One region of the Terribacillus jepli genome, then DNA from elsewhere that is predicted to be linked to it. Evidence: riboswitches for the same ligand, from Rfam matches in the RefSeq annotation. Region 1 holds a riboswitch; each other region holds the start of a gene.
The links. A riboswitch is a leader RNA that binds a small molecule or an ion and turns the genes downstream of it on or off. The one in region 1 is predicted to bind S-adenosylmethionine.

Region 1 (4,465 bases):
ACCTCACGTAAGCCACCTACCACGGGCGTTTCGCCGCTTTCCAGATGACCAGCTGCGGTAATGTCGTATTTCCCGGGAAATTCACTTTTATTGAAAGATCGCTGCTGTAGATAAATGTATAGTTCTGTACCATCGTGTTCCACGAACCAGCAGTGGAAAGTCTCATGCCAGTCACCATCACGATGGACTGCCTGTCTTTCTTTTACGCCAATTTCCCGATGCCGCTCATCGAAAATCGTCAATAGCTCCATAGTTTCCCCCATACTTACTCTTTTTTTCTAATGTACGCGATAACATATGGATTGTCTACCGCATACTTCCAATCAAATGGAATTTTCGCGCATTTCTTCCACCAATGGCATGATTTCTTTCGCGAAACGTTCCATCTCTTGCTTATGCGGCGAAAACTGAAGCAGCAGGAGACTGACACCAGCATGCTCATAAGCTAATATACGCTGTGCAATCTGAACCGGTGTACCGACCAAGTTCGGTCGCAGCCCCCTAGCGGCAACAGCATCATCACTTATTTGGCTTTTTTGTGCAAGCTCCTCTTCCGTTACATAGGCTTCATAGTCCGCACTGGTGATACGCTCCCATTCTTGGATAGCTTCTTCCTCTGTTTCCCGGCATATGACGTAAGCTGTCATACCGAACTCCGTAAACGCGGACTTGCCAGCTGCTTCGCGGCGGATCTGCATATCGGCAATCATGCTGGCCACTTCCTGCACGGTGCCGCCCTTCATGACATACGCATCACACGTCTCGGCAATCGTCTGGCGCAGGTAGTCGCTTTCTCCGCCTGCATATAACGGCGAAATCCCCTTTTTACTCCCCGCCGACGAATAATCGACATGTTCTACTTGATAATACAGTCCATCATAAGTATAACTGCCAGCAGTCCAAACTCCCCGCAGCACCTCGAAGAATTCTTCTGTTTGAAGATAGAACTCCTCCGTTCCCTCAATATCGCCTGCTTGCCGCTTTCTTTCCTCCTCACGCAGGAAAGAAACGACTGCCAGGGAAAACCGGCTATTACTGATTTCATCTATCTTCACCGCCTGCCTGGCGGCTTCTGCAGGCTGATCGATGCTTGGCCGGACAGCTGCCATGATATGCAATTTATTTGTTGCTTCGGCAATAGCTCCAGCCGTTTTCCAAAAGTCCAGCTTCTGATCGACATTTTTTCCTTGGTATAAGTAGGTATCTGGGAGGAATACGGCATCAAAACCCAAGTTTTCAGCCATATGTGCTGTTTCCTGAACGCATATAAGGCTCAAAGCCCCCCCATCCTCCACATGGCGCAGCCAGCTGTTTGAAACTGGCTGCCAGTATGCATATTTCATTGTTATTACTCCTTTTACACATAGGAAATCCTACCGAACGACACATTAAATCTACCAAAAAAGCTTCTTCGATGAGAAGAAGCTCTTACTTGCAGCCGTCGTCATCTTATCACGCAGCTTTTGCTGCAGGTCGTAGCACCTTCCTGCAGGACTGCCCTCCCGCAGTGGGTTGCCGGGCTTCATCGGGCCTTTCCCTCCGCCACTCGTTATAAGATTTCTTATGAATTGTCACCTTTCACTATACCAGAATAGCAGTGTCCGATTCAAACAGAATAACTGCGGCGCTGATATGCCTCCATCAACAGACGGAATCCATCTTGTCTTGCTTTCTCTTCATAGACAGGGCTTGTCAGCATGAATTCAACCTCCGCGCCATAATAATCTTCCAACCCTTCCAGTTGCTGAAGCACTTCAGCAGCTGTTCCGATTACCATGGTCGCACGGTTATCTTCCAGACGCTCCTTTTCATAAGGAGACAGCTTATAATCGGCTGCTGTTTCCGGCCGCAGCATTCCTTTGACAGGTCTTCCCTGCTCCTGCAGCAGTGATGCAACTTCATGGCTTTTTGCCAGTGCTTCTGCAGCCTCCGTCGTTTCTGCACAAAACAGAAACAAACTGACCATCATTTGCGGGTTCTGTCCATTATTCCGGAAGGATTTCCGATACATATCCAGCACCGCTGCATCTTTTTCTCCACGTATGAATTGGGCATAAGCGAACCCGATTCCATGATATGCTGCTAGACCTGCACTGCCCGCGCTGCCGCCCAGCAGCCAGACTGACGGAGCCGTGTTGATATCTGGCATCGCGATCAAGTCGCCGAAGCGATGTTTTTCTTCTATTCTTATATTCAAATAATGAAGCAAGTCACGTATTTGCCGATCATACCAATCCTCAGGCATCACCTTATGCTCTTGCAGTGCTCTTTTCGCTGCCGGCATCCCGCCAGGCGCTCTTCCGATACCCAGATCGATCCTTCCAGGATGAAGCGCTTCAAGCAATCTTGCATTCTCAGCTACTTTATACGCACTATAATGAGGCAGCATGACGCCGCCTGAGCCGATACGGATGCGTGATGTTTTAGCAGCAAGATGCCCCATCAGAAGCTCGGGACTGCTATGGGCCAGGCTGCCAGCGTGATGCTCGGACACCCAGAAACGCGTATAGCCAAGCTGATCGGCGAGTTCGGCCAGCCGTACCGTTTCTTCCAAAGCTTTTATCGCACTGCCATCTTCTTTCATACGGGATTGATCCAATATACTAAGCTTCATTCTCTTCACTCCTTCTTTTTATCATATCCTGTGCGAAAGACTTTTAAAAACAATCCGTTTTTCTGTATGCTAGAAATGACTGAATAAAAAGGATGGTGCTCATATGATCGGGTTTATCGGATTAGGAATCATGGGACAAAACATGGCTGCAAATCTGCTCGAAAAGGGCGAACAATTAGTTGTATATAATCGTACAAAAGAAAAAGCACAGGCATTATTGGACAAAGGTGCCATCTGGGCAGAATCACCTCGGAAAGTCGGAGAACAAGCTGATATCGTATTTACGATGCTGACAGACCCACAAGCTGTTCAAGCAGTTGCTTATGGCGAAGATGGGCTTTTCAGCGGCATGAAGGAAAGTAGCCTCTGGGTGGATGTCAGCACTGTCAAGCCAGCATTCACCAAAGAAATGGCTGAAGCTGCCCGCGCACACCAAATCCGCTTTGTCGATGCACCCGTTTCGGGTTCCAAGGCACCTGCTCAGCAGGGCAAGCTGCATTTCCTTGTCGGCGGTGATGCACAAGATGTCAAAGAGATCACCCCACTGCTTGAGAAAATGGGACAAAGCATCCAGCATATGGGCGCCAACGGTAACGGCTCAGCTACTAAGCTGGCGGTGAATATGCTGCTCGTCCAGTCTCTGACTGGACTATCCGAAGCCATAAGCTTCGGGGAAGCAGTGGGGCTTGACCGGGAGCATCTGATGGATGTCCTGCTCGCCCTTCCAGTGACGAGTGACATCCAAGCAGGTAAACGAGATACGATACTCCAGCAGAACTTTGATCCGCAATTCCCTTTAGAGCATGCATACAAGGACTTGCAGCAGATTTCCGAAACAGCCTATGAAGCTGGTGCTCCCCTCCCGATGACGAATAGTGTCAAGGAGCTATATGCATTGGCAAAAAAGAACGGCTATGGCAAGCAAGATGTCGCCGCCGTTTATGCACTTTTGGCAAGAGATTGACACAATAAAGACAAAGAATCCGATTTTTTTCGGATTCTTTTTTTATTCTCATTTAATTTTATTAATTAACATTGACATACTAACAATATATACAGGGTATGGAGCAGGGAGTTACTTAATCTGTATGAACTATTTTTTGCTTATTTTCTTTACATTATAATCACTTTAATCTTCCTGATTTATTAAATTTTTTAAATCAATGCATATAACACTTATTAAACTTCGAATACTTTTATAACAATATTTTTATGCTAATATAGTTATGGTTTTCTTAATTTAATAACTTTCTAAAGGAGTCTTCATCATGGCTGATTCATCGAGTAAATCAAAACGGGAAGTCAAATGGGTTCCGCTCCTCATCACGGTATTGATCGGCGTAATCCTATGGTTCATCCCTTCACCTGATGGTGTAAAAGCAGAAGCATGGCATCTGTTTGCCATCTTTGTCGCGACGATCATCGGATTGATCATTAAACCGATGCCGATGGGCAGTGTCGCGATCCTTTCTTTAACAGCAATCGTGTTGACGAAGACACTTGGTTTAGAGGAAGCACTGAGCGGATTCCAGAACAGTACAATCTGGCTTATCGTCATTGCCTTCTTCATATCCAGAGGTTTTATCAAAACAGGCCTCGGCTCAAGGATTGCTTATTTATTCGTCCGTCTTTTCGGTAAGAAGACATTAGGTTTGTCTTATTCCTTGATCGGAAGTGACTTGATCCTGTCACCTGCTATGCCGTCCAACACAGCACGTGCCGGCGGTATCATCTTCCCGATCATCCAATCGCTGTCCAATTCTTATGGATCCAGAAGCGGTGACGGTACGGAGCGGAAAATCGGTTCCTTCTTGACCTTTACATCTTATCAAGGGAACGGCATCACTTCGG
Region 2 (4,465 bases), on a different contig from region 1:
TCTGTCTCCTCTTTTTTTATTTAGAAGAAGAATCCTTGACCAAGGATTTGCTCGACTCTGTCCAGCATTTCTGCGATATACATGCGTTGTGCAATATATAGCACAATCATCGTACATACGACAACAAACAAAGAACTATAAGCGATATCGATTCCAGTTCTATTTCCGCGATACAAACTCACCAATACCAACACTGGCACGATAAAGAATGTCCCTATGAACCCAATTGCCGAGAACCACGTGAAAATATCGATATTAATCACGGATAGAAGGAAGCCAATTGCTACCAAACCGAGAAATGGTACTAGGTAACTTCCGTATCTTACAAGAATGGATTTAAAGTCAGCGTCCATCTTGGATAGCTTACTTGCTGCATACACCAAGGCTGCAATGATGAAAACAAAAACAGCAAAAAACAGGAAAGGTTTGATGGCAAATTCAACAAATGAAACTTGGATATTCATTTCTTCAGAACGTATAATCTCACCGATATAGCTCATCGTTCCTAATTCTTTTATCAAGTTCTTGATTCCGAAATAAACCGTTAAACCCAAGAAGACTGCAAAAAGCACCATTGTGATGATACTATTTGTAAGATTGCTTGCACCATAACGTTTGCCCGAGCTAAATGGATGTTTGATCACATCCGAAAAATAATGGAAGAATGATAACGAAACCTCTTTTGTAGCTTCTAGATATTCATTAGCCTTGGCATTATCTGCAGTTGCGGCAGCTGTATTACGGGTACTTTGTATTGATTGTCCCTGCAAAGCTGCACCGCATTTTTCACAAAACTTACTCCCTTCTGCATTCTCGTGTCCACATGACGGACAAGTAACCATAAAATCTACTCCCTTAACCAAATAATTGCACATTTCTCTATGTACTTCCTCAGTATACAGAAAATAGGACAAAAGAGGCAGTGCTTCTTACAAATCCATAAAAAAGGCATACGCGACGTATGCCCTTTCCCCCGTATACCTTCAAATGAAACGTATCTTTTCTGTAATATCTGCCTGCTTGATTTCATTGTCATGTACAGTGATCAAGACGGTGCCATATTGCAGATCATCCACTTTCTTGATGATTTCTTCCCATTTCTCTCCATTTTCCTTACTCACATCAATCATCCTTTCATCACGGATTATTTAGGGTAGGACGGTTCCGGCAGACCAAGATGCGCTCGTAATGTGCTGCCTGAATAACCCTCGCGGTAAATCCCTCTCTGCTGCAGGACTGGAACCACTGGAAAACTGCCTTAGGGAATGAGGAGTAGACGGATTCAAACTATAGCTGTCAACGTTTCTGAATAGTTTGGATGACTCCGCGGACATCAAGCCCTGCTTTAGCAGGTGTCCTGGCAGCAATCCGATAATAGCGTCCATCAGCTTCTACATGTTCTGCATGCAAATAAACAGTCTCACCAGTCGGTAAATGGACGAAAGGTACTGTTCCGCTTTTCTCGGTAAATCGGATTTCCCGTTTTACAAGGACTTCTTTTCGGTTATGAACGAGATTAGCCAAATCCTCCACGATGGCACTGGCTGTCGGCAGGGCACCGGCACCCGGTCCTTGGAGTTTCAGCTTGCCGACCAGATCCCCCTCGATACAAACCGCATTATCTACTCCATCGACGCTGTAGAGCGGATGATCAACGGATACAACCACCGGCTCGACAGATGCAGTGACTTCTCCATTTGCATTTTCAAGCGTGGCAACGTGCTTTATTTTCCATCCTTGTTCAGCTGCTGCCTGGATATCCTGTGCGGAAACCGAACGGATTCCCCTGTGCGTCACTTTTTCCCAATCCGGCTGGGCCTCGAATAATAAATCACTCAGGACCATCAGTTTATAAAAAGCATCCCAGCCATCCACATCATTGGCAGGATCTGCCTCTGCAAATCCCGATTCCTGCGCAAGCCGCAGTGCGTCTTCAAATACAAATCCTTTATCGGCCATCTCAGTCAGAATGAAATTGGAGGTGCCGTTCAGTATCGCCTCCACTTTGACAACCCGGTTGATATGGAGCAGCTGCTTCAGCGTACCGATCACCGGGACACCGCCTGCGACTGCTGCTTCGTATTCAAGCCTCACACCTTTCTCCTTGGCCAATTGCTTCAGCTCCGCGCCTCGGGACGCGATCAGCTCTTTATTCGCAGTGATGATATGGCAGCCGCGATGGATCGCCTCAGTCAAGTAACGGAAGGCAGGCTCGATACCCACACTTGCTTCGATGATAACATCAAGATCTTCGATTGCGAAAAGCTCCGCTGCTTCATCAGTGAGCAGTGCAGCTGTGACTTGCTGCGTGTATTTTTGTTTATTCCGTACCAATACTCCAGCCACCTGTACTTCTTTCCCGAAAATGGTCTGCAGATTCTCCTGATGGGATCGTATCGTCCGCCCCACTGCACTGCCTACTGTACCGTATCCTATCAATCCAATCTTAACTGCTGTCATCTATATTGCCTCCTTCGAATGTTTTTCCGCATAAAAAAAGTCCCCCTGAGAGGACAGGGAGACGAATGTAACCGCACTGTGTCTTCTCTCATCTACAGGAATTAGCACCTATACAAGTCTAAGATAACTTGCAGGTTGCCGGGCATCATCGGGCCAGTCCCTCCGCCGCTCTTGATAAGAGTTTTGTATTCGTTTGTTATGAAGGAGTTTAGCATGAATAAGACATACCGTCAACTGAAAATTCTAACAATACTATCCGACCAGGCTGTCATACAGGATACGCGCTCGGACAATATCATTTACACCGTGGATGATTGCCCGTCCATCAGCAAATAACACAATTCGGTGACCTCTGTATTGAATGGCAAGCAGGTGTTCATTGGCAGCAACATGATCGATCGAAGAGGCCCATTCTTTTGATAAAGCCGGCAGATCAAGTGATTTCTTGGCACCGGGCCGTATGTGAACAGCCTCCCTGCCGCATAATACATCGAGCCTTGTCTGTTCAGCTCCATTCAAAAAGGGCAGCACTGCATGTGTGCCGCAGCTAGGACAGCTCGAATCCCGCAGACCTCGTACATCTACCCTTGAATAATCAGCCGTCCAAATATCAAACGCACATAACTCCGCTTTAACTTTTTGACCGGATAAAAGCCGCAACGCCTGCGTCACTTGCACAGCTGCCACCCATTGGACAATCGGACCGATGATCCCTGCCGTATCACATGTTTCGCTTTGCTGCGGCAGCTGCTCCAAGAGACAATGCAAACACGGGGCATCTCCGTTGGCAAGTACCGGACACGTCACCCCATAGCTTCCGACACAAGCCCCATATAAGTAAGGAATACCATGCTTCAACGCTGCATCATTGACAAGCAAGCGTGTCTCAAAATTGTCTGTAGCATCCAGAATCACATCTGCACCTTCCATCAGCTGTTCGATATTATGATGATCGACATTTTCAATCACCGATTGCAGCTTTACATGCTGATTTATTGCCTTTAGCCGCTTTGCCGCAGCAGATGCTTTCGGCAAATAGGCAGCAGCGTCTTCTTCCGTATACAGCTGCTGGCGCTGGAGGTTATGAAGTTCGACATAATCGCGATCGATGAGTACCAGCTCCCCGATGCCCGCACGGACAAGCATCTCTGCAGAAGCAGAGCCCAATGCCCCCATACCGATCAAGACAATTTTACTTTTCCCCACCTGCGTCTGCCCTTCCTTGCCGATAAACAATTCCTGCTTCCGATAACGATCCCGCATCAAGTAAACAACCCTTCCGTCGGACTGCTTGCTACAGCATAGTTCTTCTCAGGAATCCTGCCTGCTTCAAACCCCATTCTGCCCGCATCGATTGCCAGCTTCATTGCATGCGCCATTTTAACAGGGTCTTGAGCTCCGGAAACTGCCGTATTCAGCAGGACTCCATCCGCTCCGAGCTCCATTGCGTAAGCGGCATCCTTTGGAGAGCCAATGCCCGCATCGACAATCACTGGTACACTGCACTGTTCCACGATCATACGAAGATTGAAAGGATTGATGATTCCGTTTCCTGAACCAATCGGCGATGCACCTGGCATAATAGCGTGGACTCCCAAACCTTCAAGCCGCTTGGCCAATACAACGTCATCGGATGTGTATGGCAGGACGATGAAACCCTCCGCCAATAACATTTCGGATGCACGCAGTGTTTCGACTGGATCGGGAAGCAATGTCCTATCACAGCCGATCACCTCCACCTTTACCATATCGCATAAACCAGAGGCTTTTGCCAGCTTGGCGATACGGACAGCCTCCTCGGCCGTTTTAGCCCCCGCCGTATTCGGCAGCAAGGTATACCGTTCTAAATCAAGCTGTTCGAGGAAATTCGGCTGGGATGCCTCGAAAATATCCATCCGACGCACTGCAAATGTCAGTATCTCTGCTTCTGATATAGCCACGGCCTCTTTTTGCACCTCAAAGGACGGGTATTTGCCTGTTCCCAACAACAAACGGGAAGCAAATG
Region 3 (4,465 bases), on a different contig from region 1:
TCCAATAAATTGGAAGACGAATACCACGATGACAATCAATAGCGTACAGATGAATACGACATCGAACTGCCGGCGCTGGAAACCGTAGAAGTAAGCGAAATCGCCTAATCCGCCTGCGCCGATCACACCAGCTACTGCTGTAGATCCGATAAGGGCGATCGCTGTTACCGTAATACCTGAGACAAGCGCCGGCATGGATTCTTTCAGCAATACCTTGAACATGATCGTACTGTTTTTCGCACCCATTGCCTTGGCAGCTTCAATTACCCCGTTGTCCACTTCTTTCAGCGCAATCTCCACAAGCCGCGCATAGAAAGGTGCAGACCCGATGATAAGTGCAGGCAATGCTGCCTCCGGTCCGCGGATCGTGCCGACGATAAAATCGGTGAATGGGAACAGCAGCAAAATCAGGATGATGAATGGAATGGCACGGAATACGTTGACTACCGCCGCCACGATCCAATAGACGATTTTGTTTTCCCACAGCTTCCCTTTACTAGTCAGATAAAGTAAAAGTCCAAGGATGATGCCGATGATGAAAGTACCGATCAAAGATAGGATCGTCATATAGAATGTCTCGTAGATGGCTGTGTTCAAATCTGCTATATCTACATTCGGAAACCATTTCTCAAACAAGTTCCTGCACCTCCGCTTTCACATTTGCACTGCGGATGAAGTCCAGTGCCTTCTCCACTTCCGCTTCACTGCCCACAAGCTGCAAAAACAGACTTCCGACTGCACCGGTTTGTGTCTGCAGTACATTCCCTTGAAGGATATTGATATCCACATCGAATTGTTTCGCAGTATGGCTGACAACTGTCTGGTTGACATTTTCGCCGGAGAAGGAAAGCTTCACGATCGTTCCTGACCCTTCTTTCAGCGCGGCCGCCGATAAGGATTCATATTGCTCACTTCCATCAAGCTGCTGAACAAAGCGCTTCGTGATCGCTTGCTGCGGATTTTGGAATACATGCGCTGCGTCGCCTGCTTCCACGACCTTGCCTGTATCCATTACGGCAACACGGTGGCAGATTTTGCGGATTACGTTCATTTCGTGCGTAATCATTACGATGGTCAAACCAAGCCGTTTGTTGATGTCTACCAGCAAATCAAGGATGCTATCTGTCGTTTCCGGGTCCAATGCTGATGTCGCTTCATCACATAGCAGCACTTTTGGATCGTTAGCGAGCGCTCTTGCAATGCCGACCCGCTGCTTCTGTCCGCCGCTTAATTGTGATGGATAGGCATTTTCGCGTCCTTTCAATCCGACCAGTTCAATCAATCGATCGACTTTGGTTTTTCTTTCTTTCTTTGGCACACCTGCTATCTCCAACGGAAAGGCGATGTTCTGGTGTACCGTACGGGACCACAGCAAATTGAAGTGCTGAAAAATCATCCCTATTTCTTGTCTGGCAAGTCGGAGTTCATTTTTATGCTGTTTGACGATGTCCTTGCCATTGATGATTATTTCACCGGCAGTCGGTTCTTCGAGACGGTTCAACAAGCGTACGAAGGTACTTTTACCAGCGCCGCTATACCCGATCACACCGAAAATCTCACCAGACTCTATCGTGAGGTCAAGCTGATCGACTGCTGTAATATTCTGTTTTTTTGTGCGATATATTTTGGAGAGGTTTTTGATGGTGATCAATATCCGCTCCTCCTTCCTCGTGTTGCTCTGCAAATATAAAAAAGCGTCTTTTTGTCATGAGAACAAAAAGACGCGGTTTTATGTGCGAAAATTGTTCTCTCATCTGTACAGGTTTCCCTGCAGGAATTGGCACCATACAGGAAAACCTGTGGTTGCCGGGCTTCATCGGGCCAGTCCCTCCGCCACTCTGGATAAGAGTTTTTATATATGATTGCTAAAAAGGAGTTTAGCACTAGTACAAAGTTCTGTCAACATATATTACAGTCTGGCTCCGGCTCCCAGAAACAAGAGAGCTTCCACAAGAAGAATATGCTGGTAATCCCCTTCCACAACTTGCCTGTTACATATACTGCGAAGCTGGACCTCGCCGGCAAGGAGCTGATGAAGTGTCTGTTCATCTGTACGAATATGCAAAAATCCATAAGGCTTTGAAGCTGGTGTCGTCAGACTGCTTCTATCAATATGCAAATCGAAATGGTCATCTTCCCATTCAATGAAGACCTTCAGCCGTTTGTCGTTGCATAAAGGCAACAGATCCTCCCTAGCTTCGATCTGTTGCTTGAGCTTTTTCAATTCTTCGATGATCATGCTCCATCCCCCCTTGCTTTGTATTTGGCTCCAAGTCACCAAATTTCCTGCAAGAAAAAACAGCTTTCCATTTGGAAAGCTGTTTATTCATCCAGCGTTTTCGCCAGCATATGCTGGACGGAATGAAACGCATATATTTTTTCCTGAACTTTTCCTTGTTTGAAGATAATGAGACAAGGGACGCTTTCAATCTGATATTCCTGCATGAAATCAGGAAATAGAGAGGCGTTCAGTTTATGATAATATTCCTGGCCCGTCACAGTCTCGACTGTCAGGAGCATTTTTTCGGCAAGCTGGCATGTGCCGCAAAACGGCGTGTGCACAAATATCCTTGCCTGTTCCTGCCCGATGACTCCCTGGACCTCTTTTTCGATGACGTTGATAATTCATCCCTTCTTTCTTCAGGCGAGGAAGAATGGATGCACCATGATGCTTCTGCTAAGCAAGGCCGTGGCCAATTCAGGTGCCGGGGTCGCCGCTACCTCTCGATAGGTTCTGTCTACGTAGATATGCTGGGCATGTGGAAGCTCTCGGGCCAGCTGTTTCCTCAGCTTATGCCCAGCACTGTCCTCATCCACCATGATATATACTTGCTTGTGATCCAAGTCATAGTCATACAACAGCTGTTCCAGCCGCTCGATGCCCAATGTACCATTGGTGCAGATGATCGTCACATCCTCATCGATGATTTTCTTAATCTGCTCTTTGTCCGAGCGCCCTTCCACGATAATGACCTTTTGTTCATCACCCATACTGGCATCACCTATTCTGATCGATATTTGATTGCTTCCTTGCCCGCGCTCCGAATGAAGGCAGCTTAGCAATAAAGCTTGCCATAGTATATGAAAGGAAACCGCTGCCCTTGCCAACAAGGGCAGCAAAAATTAATCCTCTTTGATTCTTCCTTCGTAATCCTCAACCGAAAGCAGGCTTTCATAAGCTGCTTCGTCGTCTGTTTCCACCACGATCATCCATGCTTTCTCGTATGGGGATTCATTCACGAATTCGGGACTGTCATCCAAATCTTCGTTCACAGCCACTACTTTACCGCTGATCGGAGCATACAGCTCGGATACTGTCTTGACAGATTCGACACTGCCAAATGGCTCGTCCGCTTTCAATTCATCACCAACGGATGGAAGTTCCACGAACACGATATCCCCGAGTTCATCCTGAGCGAAGTCGGTAATACCGATCCGGTACTGGTTGCCTTCTTCTTTTTTGATCCATTCATGTTCTTCCGTGTAACGTAGATCTTTCGGTAAGTTGCTCATTTTAATTCCTCCACCTATTTTCTACAAGAATAGCTAACATATTTACTATAAGAAATAATAGATAAAATTACCACCGATTCAGCTTATTTCGAAGCAGTTACAGCCTCATATGTTTCTTGCTTGAAACCGACGGCAGCAGTGTCCTCACCGATCAAAAGCGGACGCTTGATCAGCATACCGTTTTCAGACAGCCACGCCTTCGGCTGGTTATCATCTGCATCTTTGATTTTATCCTTATAGCCGCCCTCACGATAGACTTTCCCGCTCGTATTGAACAGTTTTGCAAGCGGCAGGCCGCTTTTATCCGCTGCTTCCTGAAGAACTTCAGGGCTTGGAGGGTTCTCGACGATATGTATTGCTTCATACGATACCTCATTCGCATCCAGCCATTTTTTTGCGTTTTTGCATGTACTGCAATTCGGGTACCAATAAAATCGGAACATGTTATCCCCTTCCTTTCCTACTGCTATTTTAGCATAGTCCTTTGCATCTTACGCACAGAATAAACCGATGGAACACGGGCACGATAGAAAAGAAAAAGGAGGGATCCCATGCCACCAGGAAACACAAACGATATCATGCTGCAGCCGCCGGAAATGATTTCTGAAAAAGACTTACTGTACTTGACCGATATGCTCAATTGGAATTTGAATGCAGCCAAGAAAGCACAGCATGCCGCCAGGGAAGTACAGCTTACAGATGCACAGGAAGCATTGCACACTGTCGGTCAGATGCATCAGCGCCATTATGATATGTTACTGGAACATTTACAGACGAAACCGCTTAATTAAGGGAGGAGGGAACGCTATGCCGCAGAACCAGAAGGTACAGAATCCGCAAACACCGGTACCGACGACACAGGATATGAATGATCGGGACCATGTGACTGATTTGCTTGCGACCGAAAAATATATGACAGCTTCATACAGCACTGCACTTAATGAAATGAGCA
Region 4 (4,465 bases), on a different contig from region 1:
TTTATTTCCAATGGAAAAGGAGGCGGATCTGTCACCTTGGGAGAGGAACTTCTCTTCATCCATTAGCCGGAACAAATGAGCCTTATCGTATTCATGGAGCAGTTCACCTGCTGGCCCGAAGACAAGCATCGTGTTGTAGACGCCTGTTTCAGTACTTTTCGCGATGGAACCAGCGACAATATATATTTGATGCGCTTTAGCCAGCCTGCTGATGAAGCGTTTCGTCGTTTCTCCGTCAGCATCACTGATGGAATCAAGCCTTGTCAGATCATAACCGGTTGTCCAAAGCTCCGGCAGCACAATGACATCGGCTTTTTCCTGCGCCTCATGTATCAATGCTTCCATTCTTCTATAATTGGATTGGGGGTCACCAAAAACAATATCATGCTGGATCAATGCAAGTTTCATTGTGTCACTCCCTGATTTGCTGCAACGAAGGTCTCCACACTTTGCATGGCATCTACTACTTGTTCCAAAGAAGAAACATGCATGAAATGAATGGATTCTCCTGGTGCAACTGCACCGTCTGCAGCAATTTTCATCGCCTTATCCACATTCTCTTTTACGCCGAGCTCTTTCAGTATAGTTGGCAATCCGAGCTTCCGATAAATTGGAAGCAAAGTCCGGATCTCCTCAAATTTATCCTCCAGTGCCAGCTGTACTAGAATACCGTAAGCTACCTTATTCCCATGCAGCTGCTCATGTGTTTCGGCAAGTCTTGTCAGTCCATTGTGTATGGAATGAGCACCAGCTATGCGGCCATATTCATCTCCGAATCCGCCGACCATGCCGCCTGCCATGATGATTGTTTCTGCAACACGCAGAAATGCACTATCCGCTTGCTTATTCTGCAAGGAACAAATTGCTGCATCTCCTTCGGCAATGAGGATATCCCGGCATAGCTTAGCGGCATTGCGGGCTATTTGAACAGCAAGCGGCTGATCAGTCATGTTTTCGGTAAGGGCATCCGCTTCATACCATTTAGCCAATGTGTCCCCAATTCCCGCAATCAGATACGGTGTAGGTGTCGTGAGCAGCAATTTCGGTTCAACTAGCAGCATGAAGGTGCTGCGCGGGAAGACCGTGTATTCGACGAAATTTCCCTCTTCATCATAGAACACACTTAGTGAGGCCCATGGGGAACAGTTGGATACGATTGTCGGAATCAGGATGACCGGAAGTCCTGCATCATTGGCAGCAGCTTTGGCAGTATCCAACACTTTTCCGCCGCCCACACCGATTATGAATTGAGCAGCTTCGCCGGCTGCGATACCTGCTAATCGAGCTGCTTCTGCATGTGTGCATTGGCCGTTGTAAGCAATCCGTTTCACTGGTAAATCGATCGGATCCAAGAATGGGGAAGCTGCTTTCCATGATGCATCCCCGTGAATAAGCAAACCATTGGTCCAGTTCAATTCGGATAGCCGTGCTGGTAGGCTTTCCAATATATTATCCTCGCAGACGTAATAGTTCGGGGCGCCTTTTATGTTGATGGTCATGTTGTCACCTCATTGAATTTTTACATAAAAAAACTCTTCCAGACGAATATGGAAGAGGGAAAGGCGTGTGTCTTCATCCCCTTATCCCTCAGCGTCTCGCTGTTGGAATTAGCACCGTGTGCAAATGCACCGGTTGCCGGGCTTCATAGGGCCAATTCCCTCCGCCTTCTCTTGATAAGAGTGTGTGATTCATGTATGATTTGTTCATTATCGCATTCTATTTCCAACACTGTCAAGATTGGTAATAGTCAGAATAGGAAGCGCGACACAACAGGAGAGTGAGTAAGATGGATTTTCCGTTTTCGGATGCATTGAAACGATTGCCGGAGCAGTTTTTTGCCGGCTTAGTACATAAAGTAAGCCTGCTGGAAAAAGAGGGCCACGATATCATCAAGCTTGGACAGGGGAATCCTGATTTGCCGACGCCGCAGCATATCGTAGATAAATTAAAAGAAGCCTCTGATAATCCGGCTTATCATAAATATTCACCATTCAGAGGCTTTGATTTTCTTAAGCAGGCAGTCTGTGAATTTTATGACCGGGAATACGGTGTGAAGTTAGATCCTGCAACAGAAGTAGCCATCATGTTCGGCTCTAAAACAGGTTTGGTGGAGATCAGTCAATGTTTGTTGAATCCAGGTGACTTGGCACTGCTCCCGGATCCGGGGTATCCGGATTATATGTCCGGTATTGAACTTGCCCAAGCACGGACATCGCTCATGCCATTAACTGTTGAAAATGAATTCCTGCCTGACTATGGTGCTATTCCAGCTGGTGATCTGGAAGAAGCAAAGCTGATGTTCCTCAACTATCCGAACAATCCGACTGCAGCAACAGCGGATCAGAAGTTCTTTGATAGAACAGTGGAGCTGGCGAAGGAACATAAAATCTGTGTGCTGCATGATTTTGCTTATGGTGCACTTGGCTTCGACAGGGAAAAACCGCAGAGCTTCCTGCAATCCGAAGGCAGCAAGGAAGTCGGCATTGAAATGTACACCTTATCCAAAACGTATAATATGGCCGGCTGGCGCATCGCGTTTGCAGTCGGTAATGCATCTGTGATTGAAAGCATCAATTTAATCCAGGATCATGTTTACGTAAGCTTATTCGGCGGCATGCAAGAAGCAGCTGCTTACGCGTTGACTACAGACCAGACATGCGTGGAAGAGCTCGTCCATACGTACGAAAGCAGAAGAGATGCTTTCATTGGCCATTTGCGTGCAATCGGCTGGGATGTACCCGAACCAAAAGGAACCTTCTTCGTTTGGCTGCCAGTTCCGCATGGTTACACATCCGAGGAATTCGCTGATCTGCTACTCGAAAAGGCACATGTTGCGGTCGCGCCGGGCAATGGATTTGGGGAATATGGAGAAGGATACGTCCGAGCGGGTCTATTGGATACAGAAGAAAGATTGCTGGAAGCTGCAAAGCGAATCGAAAAACTCGGTATCTTTTCAAAAGCATAAGAAAGAGCCAGTCACGGAAAGGGACTGGCTCTTTTGTCTGTCAGCTGGTCACTGCGCAGCGATTGGGGCCGGATTCGATATCGGCTTCGTCTGCGCCGTCTATCGTCGCTTTTCCTTGGTTGGCTTCTCGAATCAGCTGATAACTATTCGGCTGCTGTTCAGGAATGCTTTCCAAAACGGAGGAGGCAAATTCGCCTGCATCCTGCAGCTGTAGTCTTGGATTTTTTCTGTACAGGTCTTCCATGCGTGCTTGGACGGTGCCGTCACTTCCGATTTCTGTAAGCTCGGAGAAATGGGAAGGCAGGACAATCAAGTCCAGGGATAATAATGGATATTTTTCATATAAAGTGTTATGCAGATCTTGTACCCATTGTTCTGCTTGACCCGCCAAATCTGGGCGCCCGATCGACTCGGTAAAGAGCGTATCCCCGGATAGTAAGTACGTGTCGTCAACGACAAAACTGATGCTTCCTTCTGTATGACCTGGTGAGGCAACACAGCGCATGCCCTCTTCAGGCTTGCCGAACGGTATGTCGATCCCGTCTTGTAACGGGGAAAAGCTGAATTTTGCTTCTTTCCCATCATCAGCAGGGAACCAGTAAGTTGCCCCGGTTTCCTCTGCGATCTTCTGCCCGCCGGATAAATGATCGGCGTGGAGATGGGTATCAAGTACTTGTTTGATTTCCCAGCCATTCTCTTTTGCAAAAGAAACATAAACTTCCGTGAATCTGGCTGGATCCACTACGGCTGCTTCGTCACCTGAGACGATCATATAGGAAAGACAGCCTTTCCCGATGCGCATAAACTGGTAAATTGCCCCCCCATAAGTGAGATCGCCAATCTTGCGTGGACTGATCGTTTCTCCCCATGCATGCATACCGCCGACTACATGTACACTATTGACCATTCCAGCCGACTCTAAAAGCGAGACGGCGGTCTGAGCTGATTTGCCCCGATAGCACATCACATAAACAGGCTCATCTTTTGGCAGCTGGTTGCAGACATCATTTGGATCAGCTTTGATGGCAGCAAACGGAATATCATATCGCTTAACACTGTCGGCAACAATCGCCCAGTCTTGCACATCCGCTTCCTGCCGGATATCAAGCAGATGAACGGTTTCTTTCTTTTTGATTTTCTCTGCCAGTTCTGCTGTGTGCAATGGATTCATGCAATCGTCTCCTTTAGAAATCTTTTTTAATTATAGGAAGGAGCAATTTGACTCCTTTCTTATTAACAGGGAATATCTTGCTATCGGCAAGCAAGTGGCTTGCATAGCCGGCTGTGCCCGCGAGCTGGGTACCGAATAGGGCTGTCCCCTGTTCGAAGAATGTCATCAATATGTAGAAATAGACTAACCCGATCAAGGAATGTGTGTAGCTCCGGTGGCTGAGGAAAGATGCAATCCCGATATAACATCCACTCATGACAACCCAAGTATGCCCTGTGTACAAGCCGGTCAGCAGTACAGCGATGCCTGTAATCAGCAGCATGAACTTC

Region 2: another riboswitch for S-adenosylmethionine. It lies ahead of AB1K91_RS15960 (homoserine dehydrogenase); the one in region 1 lies ahead of AB1K91_RS12360 (LLM class flavin-dependent oxidoreductase).
Region 3: another riboswitch for S-adenosylmethionine. It lies ahead of AB1K91_RS02830 (methionine ABC transporter ATP-binding protein); the one in region 1 lies ahead of AB1K91_RS12360 (LLM class flavin-dependent oxidoreductase).
Region 4: another riboswitch for S-adenosylmethionine. It lies ahead of AB1K91_RS11860 (iron-containing alcohol dehydrogenase family protein); the one in region 1 lies ahead of AB1K91_RS12360 (LLM class flavin-dependent oxidoreductase).

Annotation. Positions count from the first base shown of each region.
Region 1 covers NZ_JBFEGH010000010.1:83,621-88,085, reverse strand. Annotated here, with positions in the region: gene AB1K91_RS12365 (NUDIX hydrolase) at 1-251, opposite strand, end outside; gene AB1K91_RS12360 (LLM class flavin-dependent oxidoreductase) at 324-1,343, opposite strand; SAM riboswitch class I at 1,447-1,558, opposite strand; gene AB1K91_RS12355 (LLM class flavin-dependent oxidoreductase) at 1,607-2,614, opposite strand; gene AB1K91_RS12350 (NAD(P)-dependent oxidoreductase) at 2,718-3,578, shown strand; gene AB1K91_RS12345 (anion permease) at 3,883-4,465, shown strand, end outside.
Region 2 covers NZ_JBFEGH010000016.1:10,149-14,613, reverse strand. Annotated here, with positions in the region: gene AB1K91_RS15970 (zinc ribbon domain-containing protein) at 21-842, opposite strand; gene AB1K91_RS15965 (DUF2292 domain-containing protein) at 984-1,121, opposite strand; gene AB1K91_RS15960 (homoserine dehydrogenase) at 1,297-2,460, opposite strand; SAM riboswitch class I at 2,546-2,641, opposite strand; gene AB1K91_RS15955 (ThiF family adenylyltransferase) at 2,713-3,723, opposite strand; gene AB1K91_RS15950 (thiazole synthase) at 3,723-4,465, opposite strand, start outside.
Region 3 covers NZ_JBFEGH010000002.1:91,064-95,528, forward strand. Annotated here, with positions in the region: gene AB1K91_RS02825 (methionine ABC transporter permease) at 1-636, opposite strand, end outside; gene AB1K91_RS02830 (methionine ABC transporter ATP-binding protein) at 629-1,651, opposite strand; SAM riboswitch class I at 1,748-1,849, opposite strand; gene AB1K91_RS02835 (hypothetical protein) at 1,910-2,239, opposite strand; gene AB1K91_RS02840 (thioredoxin family protein) at 2,323-2,562, opposite strand; gene AB1K91_RS02845 (toprim domain-containing protein) at 2,641-2,991, opposite strand; gene gcvH (glycine cleavage system protein GcvH) at 3,124-3,513, opposite strand; gene AB1K91_RS02855 (arsenate reductase family protein) at 3,597-3,956, opposite strand; gene AB1K91_RS02860 (hypothetical protein) at 4,065-4,304, shown strand; gene AB1K91_RS02865 (spore coat protein) at 4,321-4,465, shown strand, end outside.
Region 4 covers NZ_JBFEGH010000009.1:143,561-148,025, forward strand. Annotated here, with positions in the region: gene AB1K91_RS11855 (carbon-nitrogen family hydrolase) at 1-408, opposite strand, end outside; gene AB1K91_RS11860 (iron-containing alcohol dehydrogenase family protein) at 405-1,499, opposite strand; SAM riboswitch class I at 1,578-1,680, opposite strand; gene AB1K91_RS11865 (pyridoxal phosphate-dependent aminotransferase) at 1,787-2,965, shown strand; gene AB1K91_RS11870 (MBL fold metallo-hydrolase) at 3,006-4,136, opposite strand; gene AB1K91_RS11875 (metal-dependent hydrolase) at 4,150-4,465, opposite strand, start outside.